DNA from 2 places in the Anaerocolumna chitinilytica genome. Region 2 is predicted to be linked to the other one. Evidence: a T-box and tRNA genes for the amino acid it is inferred to sense, from the RefSeq annotation. Region 2 holds a T-box; the other holds one or more tRNA genes.

Region 1 (7,112 bases), 360 kb from region 2:
CAGACCTCGGCAAAAAATAACACTATTAATTTGTATGGTTTTTCCTTCATCAGCTACAGCTTTTGCTTCTGCTGCCGGAAGTCTCTCTGTACAGAGTTCCATGTTCTGATTTTAACAGGTTACGGTATGCATGCTATGCAACTTGAAATAACTTTTGATCTTACGTGAAACAGTACCTTGGTCATAGCCTGTCTTTCGTCCAATCTCCAGTTGATTTAACCCGTCAAAGAAATACATTCTAAATATTACCCGCGTCAAACTATCCGGTATCTTATTGATGTAATCTTCCATTTCTCTTTGCATTTCAACTAGTTCGTCCTTTTGTGTTTCACGTTGCCGTAACAGGTCTAACACCTTCTCCTGTCTCTGTGCTGCCTCTGCAGGATCTGTGCCTGCAATCTGAAAAGTCTTATCTAACCTCTTTGTTTCCTCAATACGGCGCTTTAAGTCTGCAATCTCACTCCTAATAGCCTTATACTGGCCTAATTCCCTCTCTGTCAAATAATCACCTCCTTATAATTTCTTTAACTTTTTATAAAATTCATTATCCTGCCAAGGTCTATCTACTTCATTTTATAGTTCTGGCAATCTTTTCGTAGTTTCTTCTCTGCTGCCTCTAAAAAGCTATCACAAAGCTTACTTCTATTCGTTTTTGGTATTAAACAAAACTCACTCTAGCTTGTTAAATTCAAATCTTTTTAAACAGTTGCCAGAGTTTATGAGCTTTGAAATATAATATACAGATATTCTGTACTCTTTGAATATATCACAGTTAATCTGTACTGTCAATGTTTAAGTTCATTATTTCTGTACTTTTATCTTTACAAAAGCACAGAATAGCTGTACAATTATGGTATAATGAATTTGGAGGGTACTTATGAATACAATTGGAGAAAATATTAAAAGGTTTCGAATCCAAGCTAAGTTTACACAAGAAGAACTTGCGACCCGTTTAGGTAAATCCAAGAATGTGATTTCCAACTGGGAACGTGGAGATAATAAACCGGACGCGGATACGATTGAAGAGATTTGCCTCATTTTTAATATATCTCCTAATCAAATTTATAGTTGGGAAGATGCGGCTGAAAAACCGCTTACAATTGCAGCTCACTTTGAGGGAGATAAATTCACAGAGGATGAACTGGAAGAGATTAAGCAATTCGCTGAATTCGTTAAAAACAGACGTAAATAAGGGGAATGAGAATTTTGACATACGATGAGGAATTAGAACAAGAGGTATATGATTGCGGCGTTGAAATTATTGAAAGATACTATTTTAAAAGCCCTCGTATTAAAGGTTTATATAGTGATAACGTTATTGCTTTAAGTAAATCAATCTTGTCATTGAAAGAGAAATCCTGTATACTGGCGGAGGAGCTGGGACATTATCACCTAACCTATGGTGATATAACAAATCAAGCAGATATCATGAACCGTAAACAGGAATATAAGGCCCGCTTACTGGCTTATAATAAAAGAATTGGGTTAATCGGTATAGTGAAAGCTTATGAAAATGGTTGTACAAGCTTATACGAAATGGCGGAATATCTGAATGTAACAGAAGACTTCCTATGTGAAGCTTTAATATGTTATAAGCATAAATATGGGGAGTATATAGAGATCGATCATTATGTAATTTTCTTTGAGCCATTTCTGACTTTGTTTAAAATGATATGACTTCTGTACTCCAAATAAATGGTATATTAATACATAAAAAAGTTCCAACCATTTGGTTGGAACTTTTTTCTAAGCTCCCGACGAGACTTGAACTCGAGACCTTTACCTTACCAAGGTAACGCTCTACCGACTGAGCTACGGGGGCATTTACTTTTTTAATATAATTCCTTTAAAACTGTATTCAATTTCAAACGAATTCGTTGCAATGCATTATCGATTGACTTTGGTTCTTTCTTTAATTTGTCTGCTATTTGAAGATAAGAATAATCATGCAGATATAAATCCAAAACTGTTTTTTCAAACTGACTTAAATGCCTTACGAGTTCATATTCTAACATACTTGTACTCTCTTTGTCAATAACTAATTCTTCAGGATTTGAAATTTTATTCTGAATTACGACATCAGCTAAAGTCTCTTTTTCCTCAAAATCAGCATTTTCACTGTATGCCGGTGTATAGAGAGACACATATGTATTTAATGGAATATTCTTCTTTCGATTGGATGCTTTTATGGCTGAGTACATCTGTCTGGAGATGCAAAGGTCAGCAAAGCTGTAAAAACTACTGTCCTTTTCTGTACCGTAGTCCCTTATTGCTTTGTATAAGCCAATCATGCCTTCCTGGATTAAATCTTCCTTATCCCCTCCAATTAAAAATAGAGCCTTGGCTTTATTTTTAACAAGGTTTTTATATTTGGTAAGCATATAATCCATTGCATAGGAATCCCCTCCGCGGATCAAAGCTATGATTTCATCATCACTCTTTCGATCCAATTTTATATCAGGCATTTATTTTTAACCCCCTGGTTTTTAAAATGTCTAAATTCGTTTATGAAGCAACTTTACACCAGTGTAGCACAGGATTCAGGAATTAGCAACCTGCCGGAATAGCTAACCGAAGGAAATAGAGGTCTGCTCTTATTGCCGGATACAAAACTTCTAAAATCAACCTCCGTGAAAAAGGCACTGCCTGATTACTCAAGCAATGCCTTCTTACTCCTTAGAGTTTAAACACCTCTAATTTTTGATACAATACAACCATCCCCTTTCCTCTTGGAATCGACCGGTCAACTGTATTATCTCATAGCCTCCATCTCAATACCAGGGTAAGAATGATTATATCTGATTTTTCTTATATATAATTTTTCTAATGGTATCCTCACTTAAATGATATTCCTCCGATAAATTCTTAACCGGTTCTCCCTGCATAAATAAGCAGGCAATCTCTTCATTTCTTCTGTCAATCCAATCCCGGGAACCACTTATGTGTCCCCATCCTACCTTGTCACCCTTTTTCGGAATGTATACAAGGCATCCTTCAGCATATTGCTGAACTTCCTTTAATAGTTGGTCCGGCAATACATCTGCTCCTTTTTTGTACGTCAAACAGCATTCCCTCCATTACATTAACACTATTAACATTACGATTTACAAAGCTTCTCATGTATAGCCACCTCCTTATGAATATTAATAAAATAAATTTTTACCATGACCAGTATAACACAGTTAAAAACAGATTTCCAGTTTTTTGTGTTTTTCATTGAAGCTTTTACTCAAATATTATATAATTCATAATAACTATCAGAAAACATATCCTAACACATCAATATTTCTGTCAGTACAAATGATTTATCATCATATATTTACAATAGATAAGCAAAAGCTCCTTCAACTCTAATAATAGAAAGGATTTCAATATGAAAAAAATCTTGGAAGAACAACTAAAGGAAATAGAAACGAAAGAAAGTAATCTCCTTCTGGCAAAAGATAATTCTTATTTTAATACAACTATCAATCCTTTGCTGGATAAAGTAAGAGATAAAATTCCCACAACTTTAAAAGGTACTCTGGATAAAGCTTTTTTTAAAGCATTTGAGTTGATCTATGACAAAGGCATCGATGTCATTGAGAAGACCTACAACAAAGACAGGATTTTAGTAGACTACGATATCAATAACTTGGCTGTAAAAAGAAAAACTACTAAAAAGCATTTAAAAGATCTGGATAAACCTGCTGCCCTGTCCAGCCGGTTCAATTCAACTTTTTCAGCAGTTGAGGGCAGTGTATTAGGTGTTCTTGGTATCGGTCTTCCGGATATTCCTCTCTTTCTGGCTTTAATTATAAAGTCTATGAATGAAGTTGCTTTAAGTTACGGCTTCTCTTATGAGAAGGAGGAAGAGAAAGCGTTTATCTGTATACTGCTGCAGGCTGCCCTTACATCAGGCGCAAAGAAAGTAGAGCTTAATAGTAAATTAGATGAAATAGCAGCTCAGATTGATTCTGGTATTCATCCTTCTCTGGATGTGAAGGAAGAAATGAAAAACGCCTCCTCCTGCTTTTCTGAGGCTCTTCTTACCGCCAAATTCATTCAAGGCATGCCGCTTATCGGTGTTGTCGGAGGGCTTGTAAATCACAGTTATATTCGGAAAATTACAGCCTATGCAAGAGTGAAATATAAAAAGCGCTATTTACTAAAGAAAATAAATGAATAACAATAAAAGAGGGCATATGGTATCGGTAACCATATGCCCTCTTTTTATCACTTTATGTCCTTATCCTAATCTTTGTCTTACAATCTCGTAGGAAAGTATTCCCATAGCAACGGATGCATTCAGGGAATCGATATTTCCAAACATCGGTATCTTAGCCATATAATCACATTTTTCCTTAATCAGCCTTCCGACGCCTTCTCCCTCACTGCCAATTACCAGTCCGATCGGACCTTTCAAGTTTTGTTTGTACATGATTTCACCTTCCATATCAGCACACACAAACCAAAGTCCCTTTTCTTTTAATTCCTCAATGGTAGCCACCAGATTAGTAACCTTTGCCACCGGGGTATAATTAATGGCACCGGCAGAGGTTTTAGCCACGGTAGCCGTCAGACCTACTGCTCTTCGCTTAGGAATGATGATTCCATGAGCACCGGCCTGATTGGCAGTACGAAGAATTGCTCCCAGATTATGGGGGTCTTCAATCCCATCCAGCAGAATAATAAAAGGAGGTTCTCCTTTTTCTTCTGCCGCTTTTAAGATATCTTCTACCTCTGCATATTCATAAGCAGCCGCATATGCCATGACTCCCTGGTGTTTTCCGGTTTCTGAAAGCTGGTCAAGTCTTTCTTTCTTTACAAAGTTGATGATAGTATCACCCTTCTTTGCTTCTCTTAAGATTGATTTTATAGGTCCATCCTGACAACCGTCCAGAACAAAAAGCCTGTCTATCGTCTTTCCTGAACGGAATGCTTCCAATACCGCATTACGGCCCTCTATAGTAAGTTCTTCGTATCTCATTCTAACTCCTTTTCCGATTCTATTAATATTTCAGTATCATCCTCTTCTTGAAGTGTCTCAGATAAATCGCACTTCTTTTCTTCTTGCTCTTTTTTCATTTCATTTGACTTTGTAGCATTTTCCTTTGGAGTAACACTTGCTGCCGCACTTCTTCTTTCAAGGCCGGCTTTCATAAGTTCAAGGACTCTATCCAGCCGATTATCCAGATACAGATATCCCATTAAGGCTTCTAAGCCCGTTGCAGAACGGTATTCCGTAATAGTTGCATTCTTAGCTGTGGTAAAAGACTTCGCATTACGTCCTCTTTTATAGATAGAAAGCTCCTCCTCTGTAAGCATGTCCTCAATGCCATGATAAAGCTCCATCTGGGCAGATGCCTTTACCATACTGCTTACCCTTTTATGAAGCTTGTTAACCGGTGCATTTCCCTGCTCTACCACCAGTGTACGGATAATCAAATCGTACACTACATCTCCTATATATGCAAGCGTCAAGGGAGAATACGTCTTTAAATCCGTATCCGGCAGAGCAAATGCATCTTTTATTAAGCGGATTAACCCCTCTTCTAAGCCCTTTTCCATCGAACACCTTCTCTTGTATCCTCTAATACAATGCCCTTCTCAAGTAATAAATCTCTGATTTCATCAGATTTCTTAAAGTCTTTTTGCTTTCTCGCTTCCTGACGCTCTTTGATAAGCCCTTCAATCTCTTCGTCTAACAGTTCATCTTTCTTAATTGCTTTAATGCCGAGAACCTCACAAAGGGATGTCATAAGTTTTAATAATTCCTGTAATAAAGCAGGAGAAGATTCGGCTGTTCCATTTGTATTTGAGAGCTTTACTAATTCAAAAATTGCAGAAATAGCATCCGCCGTATTAAAATCATCATCCATGGCAGCTTCAAATTTCTCCTGGAACTTAGCTGCCTCTTTTAATATTTCTTCTTCGTCCTTGGAGATAGAATGCTTCTTATCCACCTCAAGACCGCTTACCATCTCACATTCAGCTTCAGCAGACAGGATTGCCTGACCGCTAGCCTGGCTTTTCGCTTCTAGAAGACTGGTCAGGTGTCCGGCTGCCGTCTGAATTCTATCCAAGGCATTCTTAGAGGCTTCCATCAAATCTCTGCTGAAATTAATAGGGCTTCTGTAATGGGCGCTCAGCATGAAGAAGCGCAATACGGAAAGGTCATAGCTCTCACTGATTTCTCTTACGGTAAAGAAATTCCCGGTGGATTTAGACATCTTCTTATTATCAATGTTTAAGAAGCCGTTATGCATCCAATATTTTGCGAATTCTTTTCCGTTGCAGGCTTCGCTCTGTGCGATTTCATTCTCATGGTGAGGGAAGATCAGGTCTTCTCCGCCGGCATGTATATCAATTGCTTCGCCTAAGTATTTCTTGCTCATGACAGAGCATTCAATATGCCAGCCGGGTCTTCCTTCACTCCAGGGTGATTCCCAGAAAGGCTCGCCGTCTTTCTTAGGTTTCCATAATACGAAATCCATGGGGTCTTCTTTTTCTTCACTCACGGCAATACGGATTCCTGCCTCCAGATCATCAATGTTTTTCTTGGAGAGCTTTCCGTACTCAGTAAAACTTCTGGTACGGAAATAAACCGTACCATTCTTCTCATAGGCATGGCCTTTCTGAATCAGAGTGGAAATCATCTCAATCATTCCCTCTATTTCTTCCGTAGCCTTCGGATTAAAAGTAGCGGGTTCTACATTTAACCCTTCCACGTCTTTTTTATACTCACCTATATAGCGCTCAGATATATCTGATGCGCTTACTCCTTCTTCAATAGCTTTCTTGATAATCTTATCATCTACGTCCGTAAAGTTGGAAACAAAATTTACGTCATAACCCTTATATTCCAAATAACGCCTTACCGTATCAAACACAATGATTGGCCTTGCATTACCAATATGAATGTAATTATATACTGTAGGTCCGCAGACATACATCTTTACCTTGCCCTCTTCCAAAGGAATAAATTCTTCTTTTTTCTTTGTAAGGGTATTATAAATCTTCATTGTAACCTCTTTCCTGAATACCTGTCTAAGGGTATTCCTTACTGTATAGTTATTATTTATCTTATTTTACTATTAAAGCATGCTGTTGTCGAAAGAAATTTCTTCAGA
Region 2 (24,707 bases):
GATCATGGCAAGAGGCTACCGTCTCTTTCTTCGGCTGCTGGAGCAGGACGATAACGGTATTGATTTAAAAGACCCGGCAAAAAGCTTAAAAGAATTATTCTATAAATTTTCGACCTTTCGCAAACAGTATCCGCATCATTTTCAGGCTATCATGGAGTATCAGAACAGGGAAATTGATTTTACGGCATCCCTTACTTCAAGTTCGATTGAAGAATGTTACCGATTGGGAGAGGAGGTACTTCAATACCTAATAAAGATCATTAAAGCCGGTATATCCGATGGCACCTTCCTTCCTGGACTGAACGCTGAAAGAACTGCATTGATACTCTGGTCCTGCACCCTTGGATTATTTAATACAGCTGACAAAAAAGAATACTATCTAAAGAATTATTATCATCTGACAGGCGATGAACTGCTTCAGGAATCTTACACGATTTTGTTACATTCCATCTTAGATCCGAAGCATTCATAATTCGATAACAGAAAAGAGGCGTCTATGAAAAAAGGAAAAAAGAAATTATTAATATTAATACTGTCTCCATTCATATTGTTTACCGCTATCTTAATTGCTCTGTTTGCAATCAGCGGTGTCTTCCTGCCCTCCGATTATCTAGCTCCCTGGAGCAAGACTTATCAAGACCGCTTTGAAGATCCAAGGTTAAAACTGGCAGCCTGCGGTCTCTTAGCGGCCAACGGTCATAATATGCAGCCCTGGAAAATCAAGCTGGATGATAAGAATTCTTCCGTGTTCTACCTATATGCAGACAGCTCCCGTGTCACGAAAGAGGTGGACCCTTTTGCAAGACAAATGATGATAAGCCAGGGAACCTTTCTTGAATATGTGAAGGTTGCCGGAGATGAACTAGGTACTCCCGTAACGATTGATTTATTTCCCATGGGCACTTATAAGGAAGACAATTTATACGAAAGTATGGATATCTATCCGGTAGCTAAGATTACATTAGAACAAGGAACACCTGTAGATACGAAGTTATACAATATGATTTTTCTTCCTGATACCAATAGAGGGGAATATAAAGAGCGCATTCCCTCTACAGAAGAAAGAAGGTCTTTATCCTATCTGGAAGAGTTTGATGGATTAACTGCATCTATACTTTATTCAGATTCCGATAAGAAAGCTATTGGTGATATGGCACTCCATGCTGCCAAAATAGAGGCTGACACCAGTCGGGTGATGAAAGAAACCGAAGTAATCTTTCGCCCCAATGAGTACCAGAAAAATAAATACCGCTATGGATTTTCTGTAGAAGGTCAGGGAACCTCAGGACTTATGGTACATATTCTGCAGGGTATTGTAACTTTATTTCCTTCCATGAACAGCGGAAAAGCCGGGCGGGATAATTTTATAACATCAACCCAAAAATCCATTGAACATACCTCTTCCTACCTGCTGCTTGTTTCGAAAGACAATAGCCGCACCAGCCAGGTACAAAGTGGTATGGCCTATAGTTACTGTATTCTGAAAGCTCATAATATGGGAATGGTAATGCAGCCTTTAAGCCAGGCGTTAGAGGAATATGATGAAATGGCTACGGTATACAACGACATAAACGCCCAGTATGGTAATGGAGGTACCCTCCAGATGCTTATGAGATTAGGATTCCCTGAAAAGTCAGCCCCTAAAAGTATGCGGGAGGATGTCACCAGTCTTTTGATGAAATAAATGAAGCAATGAGAAAACCCAGAAAATGCAATTAAAAAAGCAGCAATCGTATTCTTAAATACTACTGCTGCTTTTGCATTATTTCTTATGCTATTATTTTGTTTTGCATCAAATGCATAAACTATTGAAAATAATATTTTCTATATGTTTATCTTAAGCGATCTTAGACTTTGCAAGCTCTGTTAAAGCTGTGAAGCCGGTAGGATCGTTAATAGCCATGTCAGATAACATCTTTCTGTTAATCTCTACACCGGCAACCTTTAAGCCATGCATTAATTTACTGTAAGAAAGTCCATTCATTCTTGCAGCTGCGTTAATTCTTGCGATCCATAACTGTCTGAACTGTCTCTTCTTTTGCTTTCTTCCGGCAAAAGATGATGTTAATGCTCTCATTACGGATTGCTTTGCTACTCTATACTGTTTTGATCTGGCTCCTCTGTAACCTTTTGCCAGTTTTAATACTCTCTTATGTTTCTTTTTAGCATTTAAGCCGCCTTTAATTCTAGCCATGTTCTATTTCCCTCCTTCGCACCTAATCTTAAAGATAAGGCATAATCTTCTTCATATTTTTAACTTTCGTTGCATCTGTCAAAGTTGCTTTTCTAAGATTTCTCTTTCTCTTAGTGCTCTTTTTTGTTAAGATGTGGCTCTTGTATGCCTTCATTCTCTTTAACTTTCCTGTACCTGTCTTTTTAAAGCGCTTTGCTGCGGATCTGTTGGTTTTAATCTTAGGCATGATATTTCCTCCTTCATTATGGTTCAATAAGGTCACCAAATGGTTGTCCTATTGTTTTATTTTATTTTATGACACCTGCAAAATCCATCATGCTCTTATTTAAGAGTAAAGAAGTCGGGTAACTTTAGTTACCCTGTCTTCTTCAATCACTGCAATTTCCCAAGTGTAATTAACGTTTTTCAGTAAGGAACATAATCATATTCCTGCCTTCTAACTTTGCCGGCTTTTCAACGACTGCAATATCTTCAAGCTTCGAGAAGAAACTATCTAAAATCTGTTTGCTGGAAGTCATATGTGCCATCTCTCTGCCGCGGAAACGAAGAGCAACCTTTACTTTATCCCCTTTTGTCAGGAACTTTCTTGCTTGACCCGCTTTGGTATTTAAGTCGTTGTCATCAATGTTGGGTGATAAACGGATTTCCTTAACTTCGGTAACTTTCTGCTTTTTCTTCGCTTCTTTTTCTTTTCTTGCCAGCTCATACTTATATTTACCGTAGTCGATAATCTTACATACAGGCGGCTTTGCGGTGGGAGCGATCTTTACTAAATCCAGATTGGCATCCTTGGCTAACTTCATGGCATCTTTGGAAGACATAATTCCTAACTGCTCGCCTTCTTCTCCGATTAAACGGATTTCTTTGTCTCTAATCTGCTCGTTAATCATTAATTCACTAATAGTACTGCACCTCCATAGGTTAGTTGATTTTTTAGGTTTGCGTGTGGTCAGTTTCGCCGGACACACGGGCATATAAAAAGTGGATAGCAAAGACTATCCACCAAACTATTCGTCATATGAAGCCGGGACTCAGCGAGTCTTTGTAGGCTGTCACTTTCTGCAACTCATTGCATTTACGAAGTATAAACCCAAGTCACGAACCGGTGCTAAGGTGAGAGTGGATACTCTGCTTTGTTGTTATCGTCGAATTACCGTAAAGATAATTCACAAGCTTTATTATATTAACATAGTTTCTACACTTTGTCAATTATTTATTTGCAATTTCATAAATTGAACGTTCTTCTAAACACTTTCCTATGTCATAGTATCATAATCAAACAGAAATGTAAATTCCTATCTTCCGATACATTTTATATTATTTAAATTTCAAACTTGACACTGTAAAGATTATCTGATAGAATCTTTACAGTGTCAAGTTCAATGAAAGGAGCTAAAAGAATTGACCGATAAACCCTATCATCATGGAAATCTACGTACGGAACTGATTGAAGCCGGTATTGATATTTTAAATACAGAGGGACTAAAAGGATTTTCTCTGCGCAAGGTAGCAGCTAAGTGCGGTGTCAGTCATACCGCACCTTACAGCCATTTTAGAGATATCGATGCTCTTATAATGGCTATGAGTGAGCATGTAACCAATCAGTTTGTAGAGTCTCTAAGCCTTTTTGAAACCGGAAAAGCGAACGAGGAGGATGCCGTTCTCATCATAGGCAAGGCATATATCAATTTCTTTAAAGAGCATCCCCCGTATTTTCAATTTCTCTTCTACCATTCAGGAATCAATATTAATCTGGATAAGGAGGATTCGCAAGACTATCCGCCCTTTGCTATATTCCAAAAGACTGCTTTTGATATGTTTGAAAAAAAGGGTTATAAAAGGGAGTCCTTTCCTGAAAGACTGGCTTCCCTCTGGTCAGTTGTACACGGCATCGTTGCTTTACTGACCAATCCTAATATCAAGTATTCCGGAGACTGGCAGAAGGTCTTCCAAAATATTATCAAATAGAAAAGGAGAATTTTTATGAGATTGCTGGTTCATGATTTAACACCGCAGGAATTTGAAGCTCTCGGGCTGGAGCTAAGTCCGGAAACAACCGTCATTTCTGATGACGGTACCATTAAGCCTTGCATCGGCTGCTTCGGCTGTTGGGTTAAAACTCCCGGGGTATGTGTACTAAATGATAAATATCAGAACATGGGACAATTACTCTCAAAGTGTAGTGAATATATTATTATCAGTAAATGCTGCTATGGCAGCTACAGTCCCTTTGTAAAGAATATATTTGACCGTAGCATATCCTATTTTCTTCCGTATTTTAATAATATAGATGGTGAAACCCATCATAAGAAAAGGTATGATAACCGATTTTCCCTATCCGTACTTTTTTATGGAAATGATGTAACCGAGGCCGAGAAAGAAACTGCAAAAGATTTAGTAGCAGCTAACAGTACAAATTATAGCCGCATTAAATATAATGTTTCATTCTACGATAATACGCTTTCACTAAAGGAGGGCTTACAATGAAGATTGCAATGATTGATGGAAGTCCCAAATATACTATAAGTAATTCCTCAAGGCTTCTTGGAAAACTGGAACCGATGATTCGCGATAATAATGAAATAGTGCATTATCACCTTGCCACTAAGCCCTTTACAGAGGAGCAGTATCTGGAACTTTGCGGAATGGATGTCCTTGTTTTTTCTTTCCCTTTGTACGTAGACAGTATTCCCTCACACCTTTTACGTATGCTCTTAAAGCTAGAGGACTTTATGAAAACTAACCGTCAGAAACCGGTTACTGTTTATGCAATTGTTAACAACGGCTTTTATGAAGGAAAACAAAACCATATTGCTATTCGGATTCTTGAAAATTGGTGCTTAAAATGCGGAATTACCTTCGGTCAGGGAATCGGAACAGGTGCCGGTGAAATGCTGGATTTTATCAGTAATATTCCCCTGGGTCATGGTCCTCTAAAGAACCTTGGCACAGCATTTCAAGGACTTACAGATTCTATGAAGACACTCACTTCCGGTAAACCAGTCTATTTAAGTCCCAACTTCCCAAGGTTTGCATGGAGGTTCAGTGCAATCAACTTCGTTTGGAATGCAAACGCCAGAAAAAACGGCTTAAAGAAAAAGGATATCTTAAAGCAATTATAGAAATGAATGAATTAAGATACCAGCTAATGGATGAGAAAATCATTTTATCCCAACTTTTGACAAAGAGCCCAGAAAATAAGAAACCCTGTATCAGTCGGCTGAATCTGCTGTCTGATACAGGGTATTCTTATAGTTATCTATTCTAATCCTGCAAATAATTCTAATATATTGAGATAGATGTTATTTGTCCTTCATGATTGTTCTTCCTGCTATTCTTATTCTCTGCCGAATTCAGAGAGCCTCAGCTCTTTGTTACGGTCAAGCACAGTCTGAATACTCCAGTTGTGTACAAAAAGAAGCAGCGGATTTCCTTTTAAATCCTTAACCTTCTTGGTATCGGAGGTTACATTTAATTTACTGGCATCCAATCCCTTGTTCTCAATCCAGCGGATATACTCGTAAGCCAGGGGTTCCAGACGAATCTCAACTCCATACTCGGATTCCAAGCGGAATTTTAATACATCAAACTGAAGTACACCAACAACTCCCACAATGATTTCTTCCATTCCGGTATTATACTCCTGGAAGATCTGAATAGCTCCTTCCTGAGCGATCTGGGTAACACCTTTTAGGAACTGCTTTCTCTTCATGGTATCCACCTGTCTAACCTTTGCAAAATGCTCCGGGGAGAAGGTAGGAATTCCTTCATATTGGAACTTCTTATCTGATAGGCAAAGGGTGTCACCAATAGAGAAGATACCCGGGTCGAATACACCGATAATATCCCCTGCATAGGCTTCTTCAATTATCTTTCTCTCCTGGGCCATTAACTGCTGAGGCTGGGATAATCTAATCTTCTTGCCACCCTGTACATGATTTACTTCCATACCGGCTTCAAACTTGCCGGAGCAGATTCTCATAAAGGCAATTCTGTCTCTATGGGCTTTATTCATATTAGCCTGAATCTTAAATACAAAAGCTGAAAAATCATTTTCTACAGGGTCAATATTTCCTTCCGTTGATTTTCTGGAAAGAGGGGTAGTGGTCATATTCAAGAAATGTTCCAAAAATGTCTGCACACCAAAGTTCGTCAAGGCTGAACCAAAGAAAACAGGTGTTAATCTTCCCTGCCTTACTTCCTCTATATTAAATTCGCTTCCGGCACCTTCTAAAAGTTCAATTTCATCATTTAAAATATTGTGGTTTTCTTTTCCGATAAGGGAATCGAGACTTTCATCTCCTAAATTCACTTCTATGGTATCTACTTCCTTTTGTCCGCTGTTTGCAGCAAAAAAACGCAGGATATGCTTGGTCTCTCTGTCATAAACACCTTTAAAGTTCTTACCGGAACCGATAGGCCAGTTAACGGGACAAGTCTTAATTCCAAGCACGGTTTCGATATCATCCAGCAACTCAAAGGTATCCTTGGCTTCACGGTCCATCTTATTAATGAAAGTAAAGATAGGAATTCCTCTCATAACACATACTTTAAATAGCTTCTTTGTCTGATTCTCAACACCCTTTGAAGCATCAATTACCATGACCGCGGAATCTGCTGCCATCAGGGTACGATAAGTATCCTCCGAGAAGTCCTGATGTCCCGGAGTATCCAATATATTAATACAATAATCTCCATAGTTAAACTGCATAACCGATGAGGTTACAGAGATACCACGCTGCTTCTCTATTTCCATCCAATCGGATACTGCATGTCGGTCTGTTTTCTTTCCCTTCACAGACCCGGCAAGATTAATAGCTCCTCCGTATAACAGAAGTTTTTCTGTCAGAGTGGTTTTACCCGCATCGGGGTGGGATATTATAGCAAAGGTTCGTCTTTTATTTATTTCCTTGGTGTAGTCTTCCAAAATATTTCCTCCAGCATTCCAGCACATATCTATGCGAAAATTGATTTCCAATTTTTATACTATCTCAAAACTATTTAATCATATAATACATTTCGATTCCTTGTCAAGGTGATTATTCAGATGAAACATGATAAAGGCTATTCCTGCCACTTATAAGCTCTTTTCAGGAAATCAATTTCTTCCCGATGTCCGTCTAGGTCCTTAGGGGTTTCTAATATAAATACCAGCTCCTTTAACGCAGGGTGGTTTATAATTCCTTTTGTTGCCTCAGCTCCCATATTTCCCATACCAATGCCCGCATGTCTGTCTTTATGAAGTCCCAGTCCATCCAGACTGTCATTAAGATGGAAGGCTTTTAATCTCTGCAGACCTATTACCTTATCAAATTCCTCCAGGGTTTTATCAAGTTTTCCAACCACATCATAACCGGCATTCCATAAATGACAGGCATCCATACAGACTCCAAGTTTATCTTTTAAGCGTACTTTCTTAATTACCGCCTGTATCTCTTCAAAACGCCGCCCCATCTCAGTCCCTTTTCCGGCCATGGTTTCAAGCAGTACCGTGGTATGCATCTCCTCAAATAACACTTGATTTAACATCTCTGCAATCTGGTCAACCGCTACCCCTTCTTCCTGGTTTGAACGGCTTCCGGGGTGGAAATTGTAGAAACTGCCAGGGAAATACTCCATTCTTAAAAGGTCTTCTGCAAACATTCTAGCTGCTAACGCTCTAAGATTACTGTCCGGAGAGCAGGCATTTAAGGTATAGGGTGCATGTGCCATAATTTCCGCAAAATGATTTTCTCTCATCAGCTCCTTGAATTTAGACATATCATTGTAGTCTGCTGCCTTTGCTTTAGAACCTCTTGGATTACGTGCGAAAAACTGCAGGGTATTTGCTCCTATGTAAAGGGCATCTTTTCCCATTCTTTCATAACCTTTTGCTACTGATAAATGTGCTCCTATTTTTAACATTCTCTTATCTGCCTTCTATTAAATTTTTATTCCTGTTTTCTGAGCTTTTTATTGGTTTAATTTGTCTCATCCACTAAAGTATCTGCATTTTTATTAAGCTCTAGACATTTTGATTTATAACCGGCACAATACGATTTTCACCAATTATATCAGAAGAAGCTTCACATCCCCTCTTTTTACAACCAGTAAAGATTAGAAACAATCTTTACCTGTTGTTAAAGTGGAATATGAAGCTTCCTTTTCTGCTATATTGGAAGCATATCAGGCAATGATAGTTTTACCTTTACGCCTGCTGCTCTGCTACTTCAATCTTTCTGATTTCTTTGGTTCTGATTTCTTTGCAGATATCATTTACAAAAGTATCCAGTTTCTTCTGTCCTTCATCTCCAAGGTAACGGCTTCTTACGGATACAAGACCTTCTTCTTCTTCCTTCTGACCGACAACTAACAGATAAGGAACGCGGTCAAGTCTGGCCTCACGAATCTTATAACCGATTTTTTCTGCACGTTCATCCACACTGCTGCGTACTCCGTTCTCTTTTAACTCTGCTTCTACTTTTTTAGCATAGTCATGATATTTCTCAGAGATCGGAAGCACTCTTACCTGTTCGGAGCACAACCAGGTAGGGAATTGTCCTGCATACTTTTCAATCAGCCAGGCAAGGGTTCTCTCATAGCATCCCAAGCTGGTTCTGTGAATAATATACGGGCGTTTCTTCTCACCGTTCTGATCAATATAGTACATATCAAACTGCTCTGCGATGATGGCATCCCATTGTATGGTGATCATGGTATCTTCTTTACCATATACATTCTTTGCCTGAATATCAACCTTAGGGCCATAGAAGGCAGCTTCACCTTCTGCTTCGGTAAAAGGAATCTCTAACTCCGTTAATACCTTGCGGATTCTGCCCTGAGTCTCTTCCCATATTGCTTCCGTTCCAATATATTTCTCTTTATTATTGGGATCCCATTTGGAGAGACGGTAAGTTACATCTTCCTCTAAACCAAGCGTCTTTAAGCAATATCTGGCAAGATCAAGACAGCCTTTGAATTCTTCATCCATCTGGTCCGGTCTTACTATTAAATGCCCTTCGGAAATAGTAAACTGGCGGACACGAGTAAGTCCGTGCATTTCACCGGAATCCTCATTACGGAATAACGTAGAAGTTTCACCATAACGCAGAGGAAGGTCACGATAAGATCTCTGTGCAGATTTATATACATAGTATTGGAAAGGGCAGGTCATAGGACGAAGCGCATATACTTCTTTATCTTTTTCTTCATCGCCTAATACAAACATGCCTTCTTTATAGTGATCCCAGTGTCCGGATATCTTGTATAAATCACTCTTTGCCATAAAAGGAGTCTTTGTTCTTACATAACCCCTCTTCTCTTCTTCGTCCTCAATCCATCTTTGCAGTGTCTGCATTATCTTTACACCATTTGGCATGATAAGAGGAAGTCCCTGTCCGATTACGTCAACTGTGGTGAAAAGTTCCATCTCACGGCCAAGCTTATTATGATCACGTCTCTTAACATCTTCCAGATGCTCCAGATACGCATCTAAATCAGCATTCTTAGAATAAGCAGTTCCGTATACACGGGTTAACATCTTGTTTTTCTCTGAACCTCTCCAATAAGCTCCTGAGGAAGAAATCAACTTAATTGCTTTAATCCCCTTGGTGCTCATTAAATGAGGTCCGGCACAAAGGTCCGTAAATTCTCCCTGGCTATAAAAGGAAAGTTCTTCACCTTCCGGCAAATCGTTTATTAATTCAACCTTATAGGGCTCTCCCTTTTCTTCCATGAAACGTATTGCTTCTTCTCTTGGAAGTGTAAAGCGTTTAATCTCTGCACCTTCCTTGATTATTTTCTTCATTTCCTTCTCCAGTGCATCAAGTGCTGCTCTGTCAAAAGGCTCTACATCAAAGTCATAATAAAATCCGGTATCAATGGACGGTCCAATTGCAAGTTTCGCATTGGGATAAAGACGCTTTACTGCTTCTGCCAGTACATGGGAAGTAGTATGTCTGTAGGCTGCCTTGCCGCCTTCATCCTCAAAGGTCAGGATACTTAAGTGGCTGTCTTTGTCTACTACTGTTCTAAGGTCTACTACCTTGCCGTCAAGCTCTGCGGCACAGGCTACTCTTGCCAGACCTTCGCTAATATCCTTTGCAATGTCTATGATTGCCATCTGGCCTTCGTAATCTTTTACTGAACCATCTTTTAATGTAATCTTCATATTAACCCTCCCTGTGATGCGCTTTAGCGCATACTTATTTGAAAAAGTGAACAACGGAATGTTGTGTATAAAAGCATCAAAAAAGCTCATCACTTTCGACTGCTTTATACAGTACGAAAGGGACGAGCATATATCTCGCGGTTCCACCCTCATTGGATTAAAAAATTCCCACTTCATTTGATTGATAACGGTATCGGCCGGGCTGGATTGGAGCCACTCCGAGGTAGTCTTCAAATGTTTCCTGGTAGGATATTCTCAGCATATCATATCCTTCTCTGTATCATTTCACATTTTACTCGTCTCTTCACTGTTTTTTCTAAATAATTTCTTTTTGATAAACCTCATTATAGCATTCCAGACTATTTTGTCAAGTGGAATTTTTAGGCGCTCAGAGGTTAAAATTAAAACAGATAATTGATTTTTTTGTTCTCTGGCGAATCCGTCTGCTCGGAATGAATCTTGCAATCCAATACTTCCATATACACGGCTTCCACACTCTTTCCGAAGGCTTCCGTAGAGAATTTTTGCATAAGCTTTCTGGCATTCTCCCCATAAGGTGTATCCGTGTCAGTAAAGAGCACTTTATCCAGTCCGCTTATGACTTCTTCTTCCCTGTTGAACTTATAACCATTCACACCGGTTATTAAGATGTCATTTAAACAATCATCTTCTTTTGCTACCACAGGAAGCCCTGCTGCCATAGCTTCAATATATGTCAACCCCTGTGTTTCACTATTAGAAGCACTTACAAACACATCTCCTAATTGATAATAAAGCCCTATCTGATCCCAAGGTTTCGAGCCTGCAAAAATTATCTTATCCTCTAATTTCAGTACTTTCGATCTGTTCCTTAGTTCTTCCATCTCCGGACCGCTTCCTACTATCAAAAACTTTACATTTTTTCTTTCTTTCATGTATGTGCTCATGGCATTCATGATTTCTACAATGTTCTTCTCTCTGGAAACCCTGCCTAAATAAAGAATAACTTTTTCGTCTTTCTTAATACCATACTCTTCTTTAATGCGGTTAATATCCTCTTTGCTGTAAAGGGCAGGATCAAATTTCTTCAAATCCACGCCGGTGGGTATAACCGTAATGTCCCGGTGTACGGAGTACTTCTGAAGCAGTTCCTTCACCTTTTCCGTTGGTACAATAACATGTGCCACTGTATTGCAGCATACTTTTGTAAAGATTCTTACAAATGCTTTCGCTCTGCCATCAAGAGGCTTTATATGAGTCAGATAATGGGTATAATCTTCATATATCGTATGATATGTGTGGATCATCGGAATTCTAAGTTCCTTTGCCATAATACGCCCGAATATCCCTAACGAAAACTCTGTATGGGTATGAATGATATCCAGATTCAGTTTCTTAATCGTTCCGGCCAATTTCGGCTGATAGAACATTCCGATACGCCTTTCAGTTATCAGAATAAAAGGAAGGCTTGGTACACGAAAAACATTGTACTCATATTCCGGAGCTCCGGGCGTCGTAGTTGTAAATACATAGACCGTGTGTCCTAACGCTTCCAGTTCTTTTTTTAATATATATACTGAGTTGGCAACCCCATTGATTTCAGGGTAATAAGTTTCTGTAAATAATCCAATGTTCACACGTGCCACTCTCCTTTTTACTAAGTTCCCTCTAAAGGGGTGAACTACTTGAACCCTTACAAGGTTCCGATCAATTTATCTTTCTCCACTATGTGATGAACCAGCCAGTCATTCAGGAAATCCAGAATGTCTAACAGTACTTTTGTTTGATTATGATCTATGCTTTCAAAGTCAATACCGTTGATTTTTTCAATAAATTCGTCATGAGCAGCTTTTTGAGAAAGATATCTTTTATAACCGATGCTTAACATGTAAGCTTCTTCGTCTGCAAAATGCTGCTTGGTATATTCTTTTAGCTTAAGAATAATCGCTACAATATCATCAAATTTATCCGGTACAAAATCATTTTTTACTAGTTCGTAAGCATCATTTGCAATGCGGAATAACTCTGCATGTTCATTATCTATTGTATCTACTCCAATATAATATTCAGGCTTCATCTCATACATATCCGTACCTCCCTAAATAAACCATACATACAGTGACAAAATCTACAGTGTTCCAATCAATTTATCTTTTTCAAGTATATGATGCACCAGCCAGTCACTTAGAAATGCCATAATATCTACTAATGTTTCTGTCTGATTATGATCCATACTGTCAAAATCTATATTATTTACTTTTTCCAGAAAATCTTCATGTTCCATCTTATGGGACAAGAATTTTTTATGTCCGATGCTTACCATATAAGCTTCTTCGTCAGAGAAATGCTGTATGGCATATTCTTTTAACTGTACAATGATTGCAACAATGTTATCAAACTTATCTGCTACGAATTCCTGTCTTAACAATTCATAAGCCTCATCAGCTATACGGAACAATTCTGTATGCTGATTATCGATTGCTTCAATGCCAATGTAATACTCCGGTTTCATCTCATACATATCATGCTCTCCTTTTCTCTTTAGTATTCTGCTTTACTAGGGCTTTCCCTTCGATGTCATTTTCAAATCAATTAAGGATTACCGGAACGGATTCTTTTAATTTCAAACTGTCAGCTGTGACCATACAATTCATAGCCATTATCTTAACGCCTTGCTTTTCAGCTTCTCTTAATGCATCTCCGAATTCTTTGTGAGTTCTGTCATTTGGCTTAAAGCACTTTACATTCTCCATCTGTATAACAAACATTATGTAAGCATCATACCCATCCTTTAAACATTTACATAGTTCATGAATATGTTTAACGCCTCTTTCCGTTGGAGCATCAGGAAAAAAAACACTTCCTTCTTCTTCCAACGTTACTCCTTTTACTTCCATATATGCTTTTCTTTCATGTGATTCCATATAAAAATCAAATCTGGAATTCCCATATACCTGCTCTGGCTTTATTCTTGCATACTCTTCAGACAGATTTCCTTCTAACAGCCACTCGTGAACTACTTTATTGGGTGCCTGGGAATCCATATTTATGAGATGTGCTCCTTTTTGTACAGCTATCAGAGAGTATCTGGTGCTACGGTTCTGATTAAGAGCTTCCTCCAGATAAACTGTAACGCCCGGAACCAAAAGTTCTTTACATCGCCCTGTATTTTTAACATGGCACTTTTGTGTAATACCATCGACAATCACAAACGCAATAAAACGATTGGGACGTGAAACAAAAATTCCTTCTTTGATATTTCTATATTTCATTGCCACCTCAATTTCCCATATATCTCAAATTACCATAATACTAATGAAATACGGTATTCCAATAATTCACACTTTGCGTTCTTTATTATAGCATTTCTGTAATTTCTCGGCAATATCTATTTTAATTAGCAAATTTTACTTTTCTTTTATACGAACATGGCTTATAATGGTGATTGAAAATGTCAGATTTCTCTCACTATGTGTATAAATTTTATAAGATTATGCATATACTGTTAAATGAAAGGAAGTATGTCAATATGAAGAAATTCGGTAAATTTTTATTCGGTACTGTCTCCATCGCTACATTGGCCTGTGGTGCTTATTATCTTTACAAAAATGTTCTAAATAAGGATTCCGCAGATGACTTCGATGATTTTGAAGATGATTTCGAGGACTTCGAACTCCAGGATGATGAACCTGCCGCTGATAAAAAAGAGACCAGAGAATATGTCTCAATCAATATTACTTCCGGGGAATCCGAAAGCACCGAACCAGAAAAAGAAGAAACTGCAACAGAAAAATAAAAAAAAAGAAAAGGAATTTAAACTTAGGTTAATTCCTTTTCTTTTTTATTTCACTTACATAATTTACTTTTATAACTTCTTATCTTTACGTTTTATCTTATTCCTTCAGGAAGTTTCCAATATCCTTCAGCAGCCCATCCCCGTTATCAATGGTATACGTAGTAAGTATACCCTCCTGTGACCGCTTATCGGTTACACTTATAAAGTTATCTTCATAAAATTCAAAGGTAATGGTCTTTCCAGCCTTATCAGTTATCACAAAACGGTAATCGACATTGCCGGTAGCTTGGGTATCAGAAATGGTTGAAGTATAATTATCGATTAATGCGTAGAGCTTTGAAACACTGTCTGTGCTCTTTTCTATTACTTTTCCGTTGTCAGAGTTTTCTGCGGTAAAGGACTTAATGTCTTCTGCATTAATAGCATAGCTTTGTGTAAGAGTTAATGCTTTCGTCCCAAGCAGGCTCTGTTCGGTATCTGCCGCGGCGGCGCTAAAGGTTATGCTTTTGCTGGTGTCATTGGCGGTATCACTACCCCCTGCATTGCTGCTTTCATCAGCTGCTGCAACCTTCGCTTCTTTTTTATCCTGTGCAGCGGAATCACTGGCAAGAGAAGACTCTGGATTCGGGACTTCCTGCATATTTAAATTCATCTTTTCATTGAGAGCAGTTCCGGTATCCCGCTTATCTAAGTTCAGATTATTCTGATATGCCCATACTGCCGTTACCAGTAAAAGTACTGCTGCTGCAGCACCTACAAATCGTCTTGCAGGATATCTTCTTCTGTGCTTTTGTGTAGCTTCTTGTAGTTCTGTTACCGTATTATCCATTTCTTTTATCTTTAGAAGTGTTCTTTGGATCAAATCTTCTGATACCGTAAGAGTATCCAGTTCAAAAGCTGCATCCAAACGTCTCTTTAATTCCATATCATCCCTGTCAGGTGAAGGATTTGTGCCAGTTATATTTTTTTCCATTGTCATATCCTCCCTTCAAGGCTAAGCTTTAACTTCTCTTTTGCTCTGGAGAGCCGGCTTTTTGCCGTCCCTTCCGCAATTCCTAAAAGCCTGGCTGTTTCCGTAACCGTCATGTCCTGAAAATACACACACAATAGTACATCCTTATATTTCTGCGGCAGCTTTGTCACTGCCTCTCTAACCATTCGATTTTCATCTTCCTGCTCTACGGCAGTATACTCATCTTTTCCTGCCAGGGTATTTTCATGTACCTCCGTGAATCCTGTTACTTTCTGATTCCAGGCACTTTTTAGATAGTCTTTGCAGGCATTGATGGTTATGCGTATAATCCAGGTCTTTATACTGCTTTCCCCCTGGAAGGTGTGAAGCTTTTGGTTTACTTTTATGAATACCTCCTGAAAAATATCTTCTGCCAGATGATCATCCTTTACATACATGTATGCGGTCCGCAAAACATCGTTACCATATTTTCTCATCAAGGCTTCGATATCGTAAACCTCTTGGTTTTCCTGGTACATTTTAAGTATCCCCCTAATATACGATGATAGAATTTCTCTGCCCAATCCAGACAGTCTTCGTATACTATCACAGATTAGACGAAATAAATCGTATTATAGTTCCCCGATTTATTTATATTAATCCAAAACTTTTTAGTCCGTGGTAAATCCCATCTTCTCTGATGGATAATGTCTTGTATTTAGCAGCCTCTAGTACTTGGGGATAACTATTTCCCATAGCAATCCCGTATTGGACATAGGATAGCATCTCCATATCGTTGGTGCTGTCTCCAAAAGCATAGGTATCTTCTTTCTTAAGCTTTAAATTCTCTAGGAGTATCTGTATTCCCGTTGATTTGTCATAACCTTTTGGTGTCATTTCAAAATTACCGTCTATATGGTGGATCATATGAAATTTATCGCCCAGTCTGCCTGCAACTAAATCTAAGCGACTGTCAGCGTTTGGAAAGCAAGTAAGTTTATTTATGATATAATTGCCGTTACTTATGGCTTTCAAACCACCCTTGGTATATCTTTTCGAAAATTCAATAATATGCTGATACTCTTCCGAGGTATCCTCAGCTTCGATATAGATATTTTCCGGTCCTTCAAGGATATATCGTATACCACATTCTTTGAGGGTTGCAATAATCTCATCTCCCTCTTTTGGCCCCATCACTTTATTGTGGATTACATTTCCCTGATACTCCACAAAAGTACCGGCTCCAGCTACGATTCCGGAGAAACCCATCTCCATCAGATAATCAGGGACCATGATTCTGGCTCTTCCTGTACAGATTACGGGAATATGACCGTTCTTAAGCAGTTCTTTTATTGCCTGTTTCGTAAGCTCTGTAACCCCTAATTCCGAATCATGGAGAGTACCGTCTATATCAAAAAATATTATCTTCTGATTCATTTTGTCTTTCTCCTTGTCATTATCTTCAACTCCTGGCTGTCATTATCCTAATATCTGCGCCGCATTCTGCGTTAATCGATAAAGTCCGGCATATACACCGTCTTGTTCTAACAACTGTGCATGAGTGCCGCGTTCTGCAATTCCTTCTTCTGTAAGAACTATAATATTACCCGCATTTCGAATAGTAGAAAGCCTGTGAGCTATTACAAAGGTGGTTCTGTTCTTTGCAAGCTTTTCTAAGGACTCCTGTACAATCTTCTCACTTTCGTTGTCCAGAGCCGAAGTTGCTTCATCAAAGATAAGCACCGGAGGGTTCTTAAGAAATACTCTGGCAATGCTGATACGCTGTTTCTGACCGCCGGACAATTTAACACCTCTCTGTCCAATATAAGTATTGTAACCATCCGGCAGTTCCATAATAAACTCATGAGCATTGGCATTTTTCGCAGCTTCAATGATTTCTTCATCCGTTGCTTCCAGGTTACCGTAACGAATATTATCCATTACATTACCGGCAAACAGATAGACCTCCTGCTGTACAATACCAATATTTTTACGCAGGGACCGAAGTTTGATATCTCTAATATCTTTTCCATCCAGCAGGATTTCTCCTTCCGCCACCTCATAGAACCTTGGAATAAGGCTGCAAAGGGTGGTCTTTCCTGCTCCGGAAGGTCCAACCAGTGCTACATACTCACCGGCATTCACCTTTAAATCAATGTTTTTAAATACCTCTGATTTTGTTTCATTATAACGGAAGGATACATTTTTAAATTCTATATCCCCTTTTACATCCTTTAGGCCAATGGCATCTTTCTTATCCACAATATCCGGCTGTATATCCATAATCTCCATGAACCTGTCAAAACCCGTAATGCCGTTCTGGAACTGCTCAGTAAAGTTAATAAGTTTTCTTACCGGTTCAATTATATTATTAATATAGAGCAGGAAAGTCAGAAGGTCGGATAGGGCAATAATATCTTTTGCAATGAAGACCGCTCCTCCCACAATTACAGCGATATTGATAAAGGTAGTGCACATTCCAAGACCGGAATGAAAAGTTGCCATCTGCCAATAACTGTCTCTTTTACTTTCAACAAACCTCCTGTTTCCGTCGTGGAACTTGTCAATTTCACGTTTTTCATTGGCAAAGGATTTTACCACACGGATACCCGACAGGTTATCTTCTATCTGTGCATTTATTTCTGAAATTCTATCCCTATTACGGCGGAAGGCCCTGTTCATCTTATGCTGCATATGGTAAGCAAAAGTGAACATTATCGGAATAAAAGCAAATACGATTAATGTAATCGGAAGATTAATTCGGATTAAAATAACAAATGCACCTACAAACTTGATGATGGAGATGACGATATCCTCCGGACCGTGATGGCACAGCTCTGTTATATCAAATAAATCGTTGGTTATTCTGGACATCAGCTGTCCCGTCTTCTGATTGTCATAAAAATTAAAGGAGAGCTTCTGATAATGCTCAAAGATATCATTTCGCATATCATACTCCATCTTGGCTCCCATCACATGCCCCTGATAAGCAATATAGAAGTTTGATACAAATTCAAGTATTGCTAATCCTATCATCACAAAGGCAAGCTTTATAACAGTTGCAAACACCTGTGAAATATCATATTTTCCCAGCAGGTCATTGGTTATGTATCTTACAATCAGAGGATAGATAAGAGATAAAGCCGCTGCCGTAAGTGCAAAAAACATATCGGAAAAAAACAGTAATTTATAAGGTTTATAGTAGGATATAAATTTTTTTGCTCTGGAACTCATTTTATTACCTTTGCCTTTCCATTTATTAAACTATTATAATCATAATAAAAGCCCGACCCATTGGCAACACCTAATTTTAGAAAGTGCTAATTGGTCGGGCTTTCATCCGCTATTTAATGTATTATTGAGATAATTTCTTAGCCATATCATACAGATACTGGTCAACATCTTTCTTCATTGCCAGTGCTTCTTCAATATCGTAATCTACAAATTTGCCGTCTCTGTAACCTACTACACGGTTGCTGGCACCTTTGCAAAGTAAGTCAACCGCTATAGAGCCCATAGCAGATGCATACATTCTGTCCATACAGGTAGGGCTTCCACCACGCTGAATATGTCCGATAATCGTTGCTCTTGTTTCAATTCCGGTAGCGGCTTCGATTCTCTTTGCCATTCCGTAGGAATCACCAATACCTTCTGCATTTACTATGATATGGTGTTTCTTTCCTAACTTCTTTCTTTGTACGATACTATCTATAATTCTCTGTTCATTGTGGTCATATCTTTCAGGAATCAGAATATCCTCTGCTCCGTTGGCAATACCGCACCATAAAGCAATGTAACCGGCATTTCTACCCATAACTTCTATGATACTGCATCTTTCGTGAGAAGTTGAGGTATCTCTGACCTTATCGATTGCCTCCATAGCTGTATTAACCGCTGTATCAAAACCGATGGTATAATCGGTGCAGGCAATATCAAGGTCAATGGTTCCGGGAAGTCCGATGGTATTAATTCCTCTGGCAGCAAGTTTTTCTGCTCCCTGAAAAGAACCGTCTCCACCAATTACTACTACTCCGTCAATGCCATGCTTTCTGCAGATAGCTGCGCCTTTATCCTGACCCTCTGAAGTCATAAATTCCTTACTTCTTGCAGTATAGAGTACAGTACCACCGCGCTGTATAATATCGGATACACTCTTAGCATCCATTTCTACGATATCTTCTTCTAATAAACCGCTGAAGCCTCTGCGTATACCTTTTACATTTAATCCGCTCGCCAGGGCCGTTCTAACAACTGCTCTGATGGCTGCGTTCATACCAGGGGCATCTCCACCGCTTGTAAGTACTCCTATTGTTTTTATTCCATTAGCCATATCGTTCACCTCCAAGAAACTTCAATCTTTTTTATTTTACCCCTTTTTTCTGGCTTTTTCAATACTCTTTTCTACTACTTTAATATTATCCTGTCCATAAGTTTCGCATAGCTTCGTAAGTAATACATCTTCTGCCTTAATACTTTTCGATTTGGGAAGCTGTTTTATGGCTTTTTCACATTCCAGATAAATACACACCTGATCCTTGCCATCAAATTGGCTTAAAATCCCATAAAGTCTTTGTTCATCTTGTACAAAACTGTCTTTATCTTTATACTTAATCCATACTTCCCTTGGGTTGTCCGCAAAAGGTACAATTTCCTGGCAGATAAGTTTGGCTGCTTTTTCTTCTTCTACAGCAATCTTTCCTTTAACCAGTATTTTATTATCCTCGTATATATCCATTTTATACTTCTCATAATCCTTCGGGAAAAGGATTATCTCAACTGCTCCAGCCATGTCCTCCAAGGTGATAAAGGCCATCATGGAATTATTTCGCGTAGTTTTTATAGTCTTACCGGTTATGATACCACCAACCACAGCGGTTCCGCCATCCTCTACCTTAGCTTCTCCGGTTTCTTCGTCTAGTGCAAAGTCAAGGGTAGAATGGGTGACATTCTTTTTTAATAGTTCTTCGTAGCTTTCAAGAGGATGTCCGCTGACGTATATACCCATAACCTCTTTTTCCAGAGCCAGTAGCTGCTCTTTTAAGTATTCTCCTATATCAGGATAATTAATCTCCAGTTCCTGTTTATCTTCTTCCTCCGCAAAATCAAAAAAGGAAAGTTGTCCGGTCAGATTTCTCTTTTTATTCTGTGCTACTTCATCCAATACCTGAACATATACCATCATCTTTTGCTTTCTGGTTCCGGGAAGACTGTCAAAGGCACCGGATTTGATAAAGCTTTCTACTGTTCGTTTGTTAACCTCTTTACCGGAGAGTCTCTCAGCAAAATCCTTCAGGGAGGTGAAGGGACCTGCTGCTTCCCTCTCTCTTACCACACTTTCAATAACTGGCCTTCCAAGGCCTTTAATAGCAGAAAGCCCATAACGAATTGCACCATCGGATACCGAGAATGTCGCGTCTCCTTCGTTAATATCAGGAGGTAATATCTTAATTCCCATCTGGCGGCAGGTAAAAATATATTCTGCCACTTTGCCTGCGCTATCAATAACAGAAGTTAACAAGGCTGCCATAAACTCTACGGGGTAATAACATTTCAAATAGGCGGTTTGGTAGGAAACCACTGCATAAGCCGCTGCATGGGACTTATTAAAGGCATACTTTGCAAAGTCTGTCATTTCATCGAAGATATGGTTTGCCACCGTTTCCGATATTCCATTCTTCATACAGCCCGGTACTCCTTCTTCTTCATTGCCGTAGACAAAGTTATACCTTTCCTTTTCCATTACCGATGCTTTTTTCTTTGACATGGCACGACGCACCAAATCACTTCTTCCATAGCTGTAGCCTGCCAGATCCCTTACAATCTGCATAACCTGCTCCTGGTATACGATACAGCCATAAGTCGGTGCAAGAATCGGCTCCAGCTGAGGGCATTCATACAATATATTGCCTTCACTGTTCTTTCCCTTAATGTATTTCGGTATGAAATCCATAGGACCCGGTCTGTAAAGGGAGATACCCGCTATAATATCCTCCATGTTTCTGGGTTTTAGTTCCTTCATGAAGCTCTTCATTCCGGAGCTTTCAAGCTGGAATACACCTTCTGTTTTTCCGGAAGCTATCATTGCGTATACGGCTGCATCATCATAATCTATCTTATCAATATCCAGTAAGTCTTCTTTACTACGTTTTTTATTGAGGAGGCGGACTGCATTTTGGATGACTGTCAGGGTACGAAGTCCCAGAAAGTCCATCTTTAAGAGTCCCAGCTCTTCCAGCGTAGTCATTGTAAATTGGGTAGTAACGGATTCATCGGATGCTCTGGATACCGGCACATATTCTACAACCGGCGCTTTACTGATTACTACTCCAGCTGCATGCATGGAGGTATGCCTAGGCAGTCCTTCGAGACGCAAAGACATATCAATTAAATAACGAATTTCCTCATCGGAATCGTATAGGTCTTTTAATTCTCTGTTGATTTCCAGCGCTCGTCCAATGGTAATACCAAGTTCCATCGGTATCATCTTAGCTACGGTATCTACTCTGGCATAGCCTAAATCCATAGCTCTTCCCACATCACGGATTACCGCTCTGGCGGCCATAGTTCCAAAGGTTACAATCTGTACCACACGGTCTTTACCATACTTTCGAACAACATAATCGATAACTTCCTGTCTTCTTTCATAACAGAAGTCAATATCAATATCGGGCATGGTAAGTCGTTCCGGATTTAAAAATCTTTCAAAGAGCAGATTATATTTGATAGGATCAATATTGGTTATCCCAAGAGAGTAAGAAACAAGGCTTCCGGCAGCACTGCCTCGTCCCGGTCCTACGCTGATGTCATTGTCCCTGGCATACTTTATAAAATCCCCTACGATTAAAAAGTAATCTACAAAACCCATATTTGAGATCGTATCTATTTCGTAGTTCAATCTGTCTAGGAGTTCCTCAAAGGATTCCGGATATCTCTCCTTAAGGCCTTCATAGCATAACTTCTTAAGATACTCTAAGGCTCCAAACCCTGCGGGCACGTCAAATTTCGGCAGCTTATAATCGCCGAATTCTATGGTTACATTACATCTTTCTGCAATTTTATGGGTATTTTCCAAAGCATTAAGAGCATAGGGAAAGAGCTTTTTCATCTCTTCCTCGGACTTAATAAAATACTGCCCCCCTTCATACCTCATTCGGTTCTCATCGGAGACCTTCTTCTGGGTTTGAATGCATAAAAGAATATCATGAGCCTGGGCATCACTTTCCATGGTATAATGCACATCATTGGTAGCAACTAACCCAATACCGGTTTCACTGCTTAACCGAAGAAGTCCCTGGTTAACATCTGCCTGCTCAGATATGCCATGATCCTGCAGCTCTAAAAAGAAGTTACCTTCGCCGAAGATCTGTTGATAATGGTATGCTGCCCTCTTGGCTTCCTCATAAAAGCCTTTTCGAAGATAATTTGCCACTTCACCTGCAAGACAGGCACTAAGGGCAATCAGTCCCTCACTGTATTTCTCCAGTATTTCATAGTCAACACGGGGCTTATAGTAAAAGCCCTCTAAAAAACCTGCTGATACAATTTTCATCAGATTTTGATAACCTATGTTATTCTCTGCCAACAATATAAGATGGTAGTATCTCTCATCAGAAGCACCTGCTTCCCTATCAAAACGGGAACCGGGAGCCACATAAACCTCGCAGCCAATGATAGGCTTAATTCCCTCGGCCTTACAGGCTTTATAAAAATCAATGACGCCGTACATAACACCATGATCGGTTATGGCCATACTGTCCATGCCAAGTTCCTTGATTCTTGCCACCATCTCTTTTATCTTGCCGGAACCATCCAGCAGACTGTATTCTGTATGTAAATGCAAATGGGTAAAACTCATATTACCATTCCCTTCTAAAACCACTTCTCTGTAAACGTTGTTCCTTTTGATTGTTTAATATAAAATTTATCAAGCAATAATTCAGTTATTATCATACCACATCTTACTTCTACTGCCTACTGTAATCTTTGGAAAGGGAGGATGCCAACAGATACCATTTAAAAATGGATTTAAGCAATTTTACCTTGAAAAAGAACCGGCAAAGAGCCAAACTTTGCTCTTTGCCGGAATTATATAAGCTATTATATTTTTAATCTTCCCACTTTGGCCTGTTAGGATCAATTACCTTGCTTAAATCGAATAGGTCCTTTAACCTTTCCGGGAATTTCAGCATAGCTTCTCCGTCCATAGGTCTTCTTGTCATCCTTACATAATCACTCTTTATCTGCATCCAGGGAGCTTTGTAAACACCACAGAAGTAATCAAAGCCTGATTTTTTCAGGTATTCGAATTTCTTGCTGCTGTAATGCCCCATAGTAGTCTCAATATCTATACCAAAAGGGAAGATGTAGATATCCGTTGGACCAATCAGACTTCCCACCTCTTTCTCCCAGCGGTCGGTATCCTTTATGGTAAAGGCGTAAGTTGCTTTCCCCATATCTCTGTGACCGTAACTATGGGAGGCGAATTCCCAGCCTTTTTCCTTCATGACTTTTACAATCTTTTTCACAGTTTTCTGATCCTGTTTATAGGAGGGAGAGTTTGCATCATTGGTTCGATAGCCCAGTGCCCCCTCGTATCCGGTTAGAGCAAGAATTCCCTTTGCTCCCTTATAGGAGAAATCGGGATGTTCTTTAACAAACTTCTCCAAAAGAGGTACCATATCATAATCCCCGACACTTACAGAACCATCATCCATCAGCATCTCGGTAGTGGGGTTATTATCCTTATCCAGTATAATTCTCCTGGCAAAACCGTCTTCCTTCATATATTCATAGTAATTGACATCATCCTGAGATATCACTAGCGGCTTCTTATCCGGCGGCAACATAATATCCCCCGGTTCAAAACTCTCACTGCCATCCTTGTTCTTTACTTTCTTCGCCACATCATGGAGCTGCACCAATACATACCCCTGGTCATAAAGCTGTTCGAGCATGGCATTGAACTCCGGTATGGTGGTCATATAATAATTATAGCCTTTCTGCCTGTAATCTCCGTCGAAGGCTTTACTGTCATCGGCAACTAATATATGAAAAAATAAATGGTTTATCTGGTCAGCAGAATCATAAGCTCCAAAGCGTTTCAAGGTGCTTTTCTTTTCTTCATAACCGCTTAGGGCATCATTTAATACCTTGACCTGTGTGTAATTTTCAAATCCTTTAACCAATGAAATCGCTTTATCGTAATCATATTGCACAGCATAGGCATCTGCTTGTTTTAAAAGCTCTGCTGCTTCCTTTTCCCGTTTTTCTTCTTCCGTCAATTCAGTAGGGGTAGGAGTAGTGGAAACTTTGGTATCGCCTTTCCCTGAAGTGTTCTTGCCCCCGGAGGCATTCTGTTCCTGTTTTACAGAATTTCCATCCTTTTTATGAACAAAGTCTCTCATAAAAATAAAGTACCCTGCAACAACGGCACATATTAATACAGCTTCTACTGCTAATAATATCAGCTTACTGTATCTTCTCTTTGGTTTATTGTTCAAATATGAGCCTTTTTGCCCCTTCATCTTATGACTTCCTTTCTGGAATATAATTTTCCTTTAAGACAGTGGTAATAATTAAACCTTATAGTTAGTATCCCATTTTATGTATTAGTTATAATAGATATTTTTTCCTGTTA

The links. The T-box of region 2 lies ahead of thrS (threonine--tRNA ligase). A T-box ahead of a tRNA ligase gene usually reads a tRNA of that ligase, here a tRNA-Thr.
Region 1: it encodes a tRNA-Thr, which carries the amino acid that the T-box ahead of thrS (threonine--tRNA ligase) is inferred to sense. The anticodon was not compared.

The regions. Positions count from the first base shown of each region.
Region 1 covers NZ_AP023368.1:4,499,230-4,506,341, forward strand. The annotation lists gene bsdcttw_RS19620 (sigma-70 family RNA polymerase sigma factor) at 112-501, opposite strand; gene bsdcttw_RS19625 (helix-turn-helix domain-containing protein) at 878-1,192, shown strand; gene bsdcttw_RS19630 (ImmA/IrrE family metallo-endopeptidase) at 1,207-1,677, shown strand; tRNA gene bsdcttw_RS19635 (tRNA-Thr) at 1,750-1,822, opposite strand; gene sigH (RNA polymerase sporulation sigma factor SigH) at 1,833-2,465, opposite strand; gene bsdcttw_RS19645 (CD3324 family protein) at 2,793-3,062, opposite strand; gene bsdcttw_RS19650 (EcsC family protein) at 3,374-4,168, shown strand; gene rlmB (23S rRNA (guanosine(2251)-2'-O)-methyltransferase RlmB) at 4,229-4,969, opposite strand; partial or broken gene bsdcttw_RS19660 (Mini-ribonuclease 3) at 5,125-5,550, opposite strand; gene cysS (cysteine--tRNA ligase) at 5,535-7,004, opposite strand; gene cysE (serine O-acetyltransferase) at 7,077-7,112, opposite strand, start outside.
Region 2 covers NZ_AP023368.1:4,853,317-4,878,023, forward strand. The annotation lists gene bsdcttw_RS21140 (TetR/AcrR family transcriptional regulator) at 1-472, shown strand, start outside; gene bsdcttw_RS21145 (Acg family FMN-binding oxidoreductase) at 497-1,684, shown strand; gene rplT (50S ribosomal protein L20) at 1,838-2,194, opposite strand; gene rpmI (50S ribosomal protein L35) at 2,223-2,420, opposite strand; gene infC (translation initiation factor IF-3) at 2,590-3,084, opposite strand; gene bsdcttw_RS21165 (TetR/AcrR family transcriptional regulator) at 3,596-4,162, shown strand; gene bsdcttw_RS21170 (flavodoxin family protein) at 4,178-4,681, shown strand; gene bsdcttw_RS21175 (hypothetical protein) at 4,678-5,316, shown strand; gene bsdcttw_RS21180 (peptide chain release factor 3) at 5,532-7,121, opposite strand; gene bsdcttw_RS21185 (deoxyribonuclease IV) at 7,259-8,098, opposite strand; gene thrS (threonine--tRNA ligase) at 8,382-10,343, opposite strand; T-box leader at 10,459-10,660, opposite strand; gene bsdcttw_RS21195 (glycosyltransferase family 4 protein) at 10,745-11,959, opposite strand; gene bsdcttw_RS21200 (bacteriohemerythrin) at 12,016-12,408, opposite strand; gene bsdcttw_RS21205 (bacteriohemerythrin) at 12,451-12,843, opposite strand; gene sfsA (DNA/RNA nuclease SfsA) at 12,911-13,594, opposite strand; gene bsdcttw_RS21215 (hypothetical protein) at 13,852-14,118, shown strand; gene bsdcttw_RS21220 (hypothetical protein) at 14,216-15,091, opposite strand; gene bsdcttw_RS21225 (sigma-70 family RNA polymerase sigma factor) at 15,094-15,609, opposite strand; gene bsdcttw_RS21230 (Cof-type HAD-IIB family hydrolase) at 15,722-16,507, opposite strand; gene bsdcttw_RS21235 (ABC transporter ATP-binding protein) at 16,550-18,304, opposite strand; gene pfkA (6-phosphofructokinase) at 18,426-19,400, opposite strand; gene bsdcttw_RS21245 (DNA polymerase III subunit alpha) at 19,437-22,925, opposite strand; gene bsdcttw_RS21250 (polysaccharide deacetylase family protein) at 23,176-24,594, opposite strand.